DNA from 3 places in the Conchiformibius steedae genome. Region 2 is predicted to be linked to each of the others. Evidence: predicted binding sites of a transcription regulator. Region 2 holds the regulator's gene; each other region holds the start of a gene.

Region 1 (3,282 bases), 530 kb from region 2:
CGAATTGGGCGATGGCTGCCAAGGTGTCGCCGCCACCCGCAATGGAAAAGCCTTCACTGTCGGCAACGGCTTGCGCCACCACCGCCGTACCGTTGGCAAACTGCGGAAATTCAAACACGCCCACCGGACCGTTCCACACAATTGTGCCTGCATTTTTCAGCAATTTTGCCAATTCATCGGCAGATTGGACGCCGATGTCTAAAATCATATCGTCTGATGCCACTTCGTCAATGGATTTGGTTTCGGCTGCCGCATCTGCCGCAAAGGCTTTAGCACACACCACATCAACAGGCAGGGGAACGCTGCCGCCTTTGGCTGCCATTTTTTCCATGATTTTTTTGGCTTCATCCACCAAATCGGGTTCGGCGAGCGATTTTCCGATGGGCTTGCCTTGCGCCAACAAAAAGGTGTTGGCAATCCCGCCACCCACAATCAACTGGTCCACCGTGTCTGCCAAACTTTCCAAAATAGTCAATTTGGTAGAAACTTTACTGCCCGCCACAATCGCCACCATCGGACGTGCAGGTGCTTTCAACGCCTTACCCAAAGCATCTAATTCCGCTGCCATCAGCATACCCGCACACGCCAAAGGCGCAGCCGCTGCCACCGCTTCGGTAGAGGCTTGGGCGCGGTGCGCCGTACCAAAGGCATCGTTGACAAACACATCGCACAACGCCGCGTAAGCCTTGCCCAACTCGGGGTCGTTTTTCTTTTCGCCTACATTCACGCGCACATTTTGCAACATCGCCACTTCGCCTGCGCCAAGCTGCGGTTTGTGTTCGCGCCAATTATCCAATACCTTGATTTCTTTACCCAACAGCCCACCCAAATGCGCGGCAACAGGGGCAACATCGTCTTCAGGCTTGCACTCGCCTTCAGTGGGACGACCCAAATGCGTCATAATGATTACCGCTGCGCCCTTGTCCAAGCAATATTGGATAGACGGCAGCGAAGCGCGGATGCGGGTGTCGTCCGAAATCTTGCCGTCTTTAAACGGCACGTTCAAATCGGCGCGAATCAGCACGGTTTTGCCAGCAACATCTTGTTCAGCCAGTTTTAAAAAATTCATTTTTGTTCCTTTTTGCTTTGAAATATTGGGAAAAATTAATTGGAATGCGTGCGCCAATCGCCGTCAGGCAAACCCGCCACGCTGTAGATTTGGTGATTGCTTAAATCCGCCGCCGTCAGCCTGCCACCCCACAATGCGCCCGTATCCAACGCCAAAACACCCTGTTCATCACGCAAACCCAGCGCCGACCAATGCCCGAACACAATCTTCCGCCCCTGATGCAAGGGGCGCGGCGCATCAAACCACGCGCAGCGATTGGCAGGTATATCCGCATAACTGGATTTAAAATCCAAATCCAAACGCTTATCCAAAGTCAGCACCCGCATTCGGGTAAACACATTGCAAATCATGCGCATGCGTTCCATACCTTGTAAACCATCGTGCCAAGTATCGGGCAGATTGCCATACATTTGCGCGAAAAAGGTTTCCGCATCATCACTTTGCAACACCGCTTCCAATTCCGCAGCCCGCGCCGCCGCATCGTCAAACGACCACTGCGGCAACACCCCCGCATGGGTCATCACATGGCTATCGTTTTGCAGCAGCAAAGGTTGCGCCCGCAGCCAATCGCGCATTTTAATAAAATCCTGATGCTGCAAAATTGGCGCAAGCGTATCTTTTTTCTTTAATTTACCGCTGCCATAGCCAATGGCGAGCAAATGTAGGTCGTGATTCCCCAATACCGTGCACACACTGCTTTCGTGCCGCATGGCAAATTGTAGGCATTCCAAAGACTTCGGACCACGATTGACCAAATCACCCGTCAGCCACAGCGTATCGCTGCCGTGGTTAAAGCCTATTTTATCCAGCAAAGCAAGCAGTTGGTCGTAACAACCCTGCAAATCGCCGATTGCATAATGTGCCATAGCCCACCCGTCAAAAATCAACGCGTTTATTTTAACACCGTTGCCCCAGCTAGGGGGCAGATGAGCCACGCACATTTTTTAATTTCACTCTTGACAGAAATAAAAGACAGGTTTAAAGTGCGCCACATTATGTTTCAACACACATGGCTGCGCATCAAGCCCAGCCCTATGCGTTGCCCTGATTCGGACGGGGCTACACCCCGTCCAAACAAAAGCTTATTTTATCGCCATAAACGACAGGGTTTCAAACTGAAAAGGAATTTTTGATGAAGCTGAATCCCGTTACCGAAAAATTTATCCTGCATTGGGGCGAAATGGGCACCAAATGGGGCGTAAACCGCACTGTGGCACAAATCCATGCCTTGCTTTACATTATCGGCAAGCCTCTGCCCGCCGATGAAATCGTAGAAACCTTGGGCGTGGCGCGTTCCAATGTTTCCAACAGCATCAAAGAATTGCAAAACCTGCAATTGGTGCAAACCGTACATATTTTGGGCGACCGCCGCGACCACTTTACCACTTCTGCCGATGTATGGACGCTGTTCCGCACCATTGTGGAAGTGCGCCAACGCCGTGAAATCGAGCCCACCCTGCATTTTTTGCAAGAGCTGATGGACAGTCCCGAATTTGCACACGAAAACGAAACCGCTAAACAACGCATTAGGCAAACCCATGATTTTATCGGTACTTTAACGGCATGGACCAATGAAATGCTGCGCCTGCCCGTTACCGTGATGAGTAAGGTATTAAAACTGGGCGCAGGCATTCAGAAATTATTGCGCTGATACAAACGGATACGCAGCCTGACAGTTTCAGGCTGCGGCGAAACATCGGGCAATTTTTTTAAACTTTTATTTCTGTTTTAACAGAAAATACGGTAATAAAATGAGCGAAAAACCATTCCGTTCTACCTGCCTGCAACTTTAGGCATCTTGTGGCTGTGCAGCGGTTTATTGCCGCTGCTGTGGGCGCAGGCAGAATCGCTGCAATTGCTGGCACAAATGGGCATCGCACCCGAATGGCACTATCCGCTATTGCTGTCAGCTTCGGTGCTGGACGTGTGTTTCGGCATCGGCTGCTTCAGCAGATTGCGCCGCTGCAAATGGTTTTGGTTGGCGCAATGCTTAACGGTGGCAGTTTATAGCGTATTGATTAGCTTAAGATTACCTGAATTCTGGCTGCACCCGTTTGCGCCTGTTTTAAAAAATCTGCCGATTATGGCGTTGATGTGGTTTTTATATTGTGTAAACAAGGAGTAAAAAAGTGAATACCTTTTTGCTGGTGAAAACGCTGCATATTTTGTCTTCGGTGCTGATGGTGGGAACGGGCTTTGGCACGGCGTTTTAT
Region 2 (3,282 bases):
CTATCCCACCTTGAATCCCAATGCCCTGAATCTGGAAGCCCTGCGCCCGCCACCTGTGGGCTTGGAAACAGGCAATGAATGGGGTGAAAGCGAATTTTAATCAACTATCATAAAAACAATGCCATTCCCGATGATTGCGGAATGGCATTTTTGATTGTGGGATTAAACGGTTTGCGAATACTTGGCGGCGGTTTCGCGGTGGCGCAAATGGTAGTCAAATACCATAGCGATATTGCGGATTAAAAAACGTCCTTTGGCGCTCACGGTCAATCCTGTGTCGTGCAAATCCAGCAAGCCCGATTGTGCCAATCCGCGCAAATCTTTTAGTTCGGCGGCGAAATAGTCGGCAAAACTTGTGCCTGCTTCGTTTTCGTAATCGGCAAAATCCAGCGCGAAACGGCACATTAAATCTTGAATCAGGCGACGGCGCAGGACGTCGTCGCTGTTTAAGGCGTAACCGCGCAATACGGGCAAACGTCCTTCGTCTATCGCGGCGTAATATTGCGCCAAATCTTTTTCGTTTTGGCTGTAGGTATCGCCCACTTTGCCAATGGACGAAACACCCACTGCCACCAAATCGCAATCGGCGTGGGTGGAATAGCCTTGGAAATTGCGTTGCAAACGTCCTTCGCGCAGGGCAAGGGCAAGTTCGTCTTCGGGTTTGGCAAAGTGGTCCATGCCGATAAAGACATAGCCGCGTTCGTCCAGCAGCTGCACGGCGTATTGCAAAATATCCAGTTTTTCTTCGCTGGACGGTACAACGGCGGTATCAATGCGCCGCTGCGGTTTGAACACATGGGGCAGGTGGGCGTAGTGGTAAAGGGCGAGACGGTCGGGGTTCAGCGATAAAACGGTGTCGAGGGTGGGTTTGATGCTGTCGGTGCTTTGGTGGGGCAGTCCGTAAATCAAATCCACGCTGACGGATTTAAACCCTGCTTCACGCGCAGCTTCAATCACGTTGCGGGTTTCGTCCAAACTTTGAATGCGGTTGACGGCTTTTTGTACTTTGGGGTCAAAATCCTGAATGCCGACACTCATGCGGTTAAAGCCTAGCTTGCCCAAACGGTGGACGCTTTCGCGGCTGACTTTGCGCGGGTCAATTTCAATAGAATATTCGCCTTCGGGCATCAGGGTAAAGTGGCGGCGTATCATGTCGAATACGCGCTCAAGCTGTTCATCGCTTAAAAAGGTGGGCGTGCCGCCGCCAAAGTGCAGTTGTGCCAAGGGGTGTGCGCCGCCCAAATGGGGGGCGAGCAGGGCAAATTCGCGTTCCAAATAATCCAAATAGGCATCGGCGCGGCTTTTGTCTTTGGTGATGATTTTGTTGCAGCCGCAGTAGTAACAGATGGTGGTGCAAAAGGGAATGTGGATATACAGCGAAACGGGTTTGCTAGGGTGGGCGGCAAGCGTGTGGTGCAGGGTGTCACGGTATTGGCTTTCGCCAAAACCCTGATGAAAACGGTCGGCGGTGGGGTAGGATGTGTAGCGTGGTCCGCTGGCGGGCAGTGAAGCAATCAGTTTGCGGTCAAAATCAATGCGCGGGGCAGGGGTAATGGCAATGGTCGGCATGGTGGTTCGTGTTTTGTTCTAGGGCAAATTTTGTTAGAATAGGTTTATTTATATAACGCTGCTTTGATTTATGTCAATTGCAAAATTTGTGTTTTGCAATGATGTCAAATGCTCATACACACACGCTTCCTACGGTCTGTTATGTCCAAATCCCTATGCCAACCCAAAACCGAATGTGCGCATTGTTCCCTGCGCGAACTGTGCCTGCCTGCGGGATTAAGTCCCGACGAGTTCCGACAGGTAGATGATATGATGCGCCAAAGCCGCCGTTTGAAAAAAGGCGAATACCTGTTTCACGCGGGCGAGAAATTTTTATCGCTGTATGCGGTGCGTACGGGCTTTTTTAAAACTTCGGTAGGCACGCACGACGGGCGCGACCAAGTGACGGGCTTTTTTATGTCGGGCGAGCTGATGGGCATGGACGGGATTTATGCGTCCCGACACACTTGCGATGCGGTGGCGTTGGAAGACGGCGAAGTGTGCGAATTGCCGTTTGGCTGCTTGGAAGAACTGGGGCAGCGGCTGCCGCAGCTGCATACCCATGTGTTGCGCCTGATGAGCCGCGAGCTGATACGCGACCAAAATGTGATGCTGCTGTTGGGGAATATGCGCGCAGAAGAGCGTTTGGCGGCGTTTTTGCTGAATTTGTCGCAGCGGCTGCACCTGCGCGGTTTTGCTGCCAATGATTTTATTTTGCGGATGTCGCGTGAGGAAATCGGCAGTTATTTGGGCTTAAAGCTGGAAACGGTAAGCCGTACTTTGTCGCGTTTTAATCAAGACGGGCTGATTGCGGTGGAACACAAACACATTCGCTTGTTACAACCGCAGCGTTTGCAGGATATGGTGTCGGGGCAGCAGGAAAAACCCAGCAGCGGCTGCGGCGATTGTCCGTCCCGCCGTGTGTGAGACTGTGCCGATGTCGTCTCAACATTCTCAAGATTTTTCACAACGCCTGATTACTTGGCAGAAACAGCACGGCCGCCACGATTTGCCGTGGCAGGTGTCTGACCCTTACCGCGTGTGGCTGTCGGAAATCATGTTGCAGCAAACGCAAGTGGCGACTGTGCGCGATTATTATCCGCGTTTTGTGGCGGCGTTTCCCGATGTGGCGGCGTTGGCGGCGGCGGAACAAGATGCGGTGCTGGCGTTGTGGGCGGGATTGGGCTATTACAGCCGTGCCCGCAATTTGCACAAAGCCGCACAACAAATCATCAGCGATTTTAACGGCGGGTTTCCGCAACAGCGCAGCCAATTGGAACAATTGTGCGGGGTGGGGCGCAGCACGGCTGCGGCGATTGCGGCATTTGCTTTCCGCCAGCGCGAAACCATTTTAGACGGCAATGTGAAGCGCGTACTCTGTCGCGTTTTTGCTTTGGACGGCAATCCTGCCGATAAAGCCTTTGAAAAACAATTGTGGGCGGTGGCAGAAAATCTGTTGCCTGCGCGGGCAGACGACATGCCTGCTTACACGCAGGGTTTGATGGATTTGGGTGCGACCGTGTGCAAACGCAGCCGTCCCGATTGTGCGGTTTGCCCGATGGCGGACATCTGCCAAGCCAAAGCGCAAAACCGCACCGCCGAACTGCCGCGTAGAAAAACCGCCGCTGCCGTTGCGGAAATGCCGCTGTTTTGGTTGCAACTGCGTAACGCGCAGGGGAAAATCCTGCTGCACAAACGCCCGCAGCGGGGCATTTGGGCGGGTTTGTATTGCTT
Region 3 (3,282 bases), 160 kb from region 2:
TCCGAATAACGTCCGCCCACACGCGCCAAATCAGGACCGGTGCGCTTGGAACCCCATTGGAAAGGGTGGTCGTACACCGATTCGCCCGCCACGGAATAGTGACCGTAACGCTCGGTTTCGGCACGGAACGGACGAATCATTTGCGAATGGCAGTTGTAACAGCCTTCACGCACATACACATCGCGTCCCGCCACTTGCAAGGCATTGTAAGGTTTCAGTCCTTTGACGGGGGTGGTGACTTCTTTGCTGAAAAACAGCGGCACCACCTCAATCAACAAACCGACACTGATTACCATCAGCACAAACGCAATCAGAAAACCGACTTTTTCTTCAACCAATGCTTGTAATTTCATTTGATTTGCCTACTCTTTCTGTTGCTTTAGTGGTGTTGGGCGGGCGAAAGTGCGGGGATTTCCGCATCAACGGGTTTGCCTGCCGCAATGGTACGGTACACGTTGTATGCCATGATAAACATACCTGCCAAGTAGAACACACCACCTGCCACACGAATGGCATAGTAGGGCATAGATGCGCTTACAGAAGCCACAAAAGAATGGGTCAGCGTGCCGTCAGGGTTCAGTTCACGCCACATCAAACCTTGGGTAACACCCGAAATCCACATGGCGGTGATATACAACACCACGCCGATGGTGGCAATCCAAAAGTGCAGGTCAATCAGTTTGACGCTGTACATTTCTTGACGACCGAACAGACGCGGTACTAAATAGTAAATAGAACCAATGGTCACAAAACCCACCCAGCCCAATGCGCCGGAGTGAACGTGTCCTACCGTCCAATCGGTATAGTGGCTCAAGGCGTTGATGTATTTGATGGACATCATCGGACCTTCAAAGGTGGACATACCGTAGAAAGACAGCGATACCACCAAGAATTTCAAAATCGGGTCGGTACGCAGTTTGCTCCATGCACCCGATAAGGTCATGATGCCGTTAATCATGCCGCCCCAAGACGGTGCAAACAGAATCAGCGACAACACCATGCCCAGCGATTGTGTCCAGTCGGGCAAAGCGGTGTAGTGCAAGTGGTGCGGACCTGCCCACATATAGGTAAAAATCAATGCCCAAAAGTGTACTACCGACAAACGGTAAGAATACACGGGACGACCTGCCTGTTTCGGGACGAAGTAGTACATCATGCCCAAGAAAGCGGCAGTCAAGAAGAAGCCCACGGCATTGTGTCCGTACCACCATTGCACCATGGCATCAATTGCGCCAGAGTACACGGAATAGGATTTCATCGGACCGGCGGGAATGGCAAGGCTGTTCACAATGTGCAGCAGGGCAACCGCCAAGATAAACGCGCCGTAAAACCAGTTTGCCACATAAATGTGCTTGATTTTACGGGTGGCAATCGTACCGAAAAACACAATGGCGTAAGCCACCCAAACCAAGGTAATCAGAATGTCAATCGGCCATTCCAGTTCGGCGTATTCCTTGCCCGAAGTGTAGCCCAAAGGCAGGGTAATCACCGCCAGCAGAATCACCAGCTGCCAACCCCAGAAGGTAATGGCGGGCAAGTGCCATTTTTCGCCGAACAAGCGCACATTACAGGTTCGTTGCACCACATAATACGAGGTGGCGAACAAACCGCAGCCGCCAAAGGCAAAAATCACTGCGTTGGTGTGCAGTGGACGAATACGCCCGAAGTGAAACCACTCGCCCACTCCCGACAGGTTTAGTTCGGGCCAGCGCAGTTGTGCGGCGGCAATCACACCCACCAGCATGCCCACGATGCCCCAAACTACTGTCATGATGGCGAACTGACGCACCACTTTGTAGTTATAAGTTTGCGTTTCCATGAACAATCTCCATTAACATGGCAATTAAAATCTCTTTATTCCGGTTTTGCCCGCACGCGCACAAGCACACACGGCCGGTTTTTCTGTCCGACAACCTTTGCGTTAAAACACGCAAAGATAAACCAACAGCCATTTTAAAACAAAACCCCCTTTCCTACCAATACAAATAATGGTAAAACGCCGCCTTTGCCCGCATTGTTGCGCGTAAACACGCGACTTTGGCGGGGCAGAGCGAAAATTTCCGCACGCTTTTTGACAGAAGTCAAAATTTCCCGCCGCAACAAATCTTAACACTCTGCCCCGCCGCAACGGTGCAAAACATTCAAGGAATCCCCATGCTTCACTATACCGTTATCCCCGACACCCTCGCCCGCCAATGGCACGTTACCCTGTCGTTTGAACACAGCGCCGACACTCCGCAAACGCTGAAACTGGCAAACTGGACCCCCGGCAGCTATATGATTCGCGACTTTTCCCGCCACATTACCGCCATCGCCGCCACCTGCAACCACAATCCCGTTTTGCTGACCCAAACCGCCAAAAACGAATGGCAGATTCCTGCCCGCAGCGGCAATTGGCAAATCAGCTACAGCGTGTATGCCAACGACTTATCCGTACGCGCCTCGCTGCTGGACACCCAACGCGGTTTTATTGACGGCGCGTGCCTGTTTTTATACCTGCCCGAGCGCACCGAAGAAAGCCACAGCATACAATTTCAAGGTTTGCCTGCCGAATGGCGCATTCACACTGCCATGACCAGCAATGGCGAACACAGCTTTACCGCGTCCGATTACGCCGAATTGATTGACCACCCCTTTGAAATGGGTGCGAATAACGATGTGTTACTGTTTGACGTGAGCGGGATTGAACACCGCATTGTGATTAGCGGACACCGTCCCACTTACGACCCCGACCGCCTGATTGCCGATGCCCGCAAAATCTGCGAAGCCGCACACAATCTTTTCCCCCAGCCTGCCCCGTTTGACGAATATGTGTTTCTGTTGCACGTTGGCGAGCATATTTACGGCGGTTTGGAACACCGCAGCAGCACCGCCCTGCACATTGACCGTCGCGCCCTACCTTCCCGCCGCGCCGACCAATCGCCTGCCTATACCGAACTTTTAGGCTTGATTTCGCACGAATACTTCCATTCATGGCACGTCAAATCCATCAAACCCGCCGCCTTTATCCCCTACCGTTTGGACCACGAAACCTACACCGAACAACTGTGGATTTTTGAAGGCATCACCTCTTATTACGATGATTTATTGCTGGCACGCAGCGGCGTGATTTCCCCCGAACACTATCTCAAGTTGTTGGCACAAACCATCACCCGCGTATGGCGCACGCCGGGGCGCAAACGGCAAACCCTCGCCCAATCCGCCTTTTGCGCGTGGCACAAATATTACAAACAAGACGAAAACAGCCCCAACGCCATCACCAGCTATTACCAGCAGGGCGCA

Evidence for each region. Region 2 encodes FNR, which switches genes on or off when oxygen is low (the NO sensors DNR and NnrR bind a similar motif). Its sites were predicted from a motif close to TTGATNNNNATCAA; they were not measured.
Region 1: H3L98_RS10640 (GbsR/MarR family transcriptional regulator) is a predicted target of FNR. The motif match lies at 2,026-2,039, and genes of this name have one in related genera.
Region 3: ccoN (cytochrome-c oxidase, cbb3-type subunit I) is a predicted target of FNR. The motif match lies at 2,072-2,085, and genes of this name have one in related genera.

The regions. Positions count from the first base shown of each region.
Region 1 covers NZ_CP059563.1:2,068,918-2,072,199, reverse strand. Annotated here, with positions in the region: gene H3L98_RS10650 (phosphoglycerate kinase) at 1-1,069, opposite strand, end outside; gene H3L98_RS10645 (symmetrical bis(5'-nucleosyl)-tetraphosphatase) at 1,105-1,935, opposite strand; gene H3L98_RS10640 (GbsR/MarR family transcriptional regulator) at 2,202-2,720, shown strand; gene H3L98_RS10635 (DoxX-like family protein) at 2,868-3,194, shown strand; gene H3L98_RS10630 (DUF2269 family protein) at 3,199-3,282, shown strand, end outside.
Region 2 covers NZ_CP059563.1:1,534,425-1,537,706, reverse strand. Annotated here, with positions in the region: gene H3L98_RS08100 (LD-carboxypeptidase) at 1-100, shown strand, start outside; gene hemN (oxygen-independent coproporphyrinogen III oxidase) at 163-1,569, opposite strand; gene fnr (fumarate/nitrate reduction transcriptional regulator Fnr) at 1,711-2,475, shown strand; gene mutY (A/G-specific adenine glycosylase) at 2,486-3,282, shown strand, end outside.
Region 3 covers NZ_CP059563.1:1,690,923-1,694,204, forward strand. Annotated here, with positions in the region: gene ccoO (cytochrome-c oxidase, cbb3-type subunit II) at 1-353, opposite strand, end outside; gene ccoN (cytochrome-c oxidase, cbb3-type subunit I) at 380-1,819, opposite strand; gene H3L98_RS08760 (M61 family metallopeptidase) at 2,155-3,282, shown strand, end outside.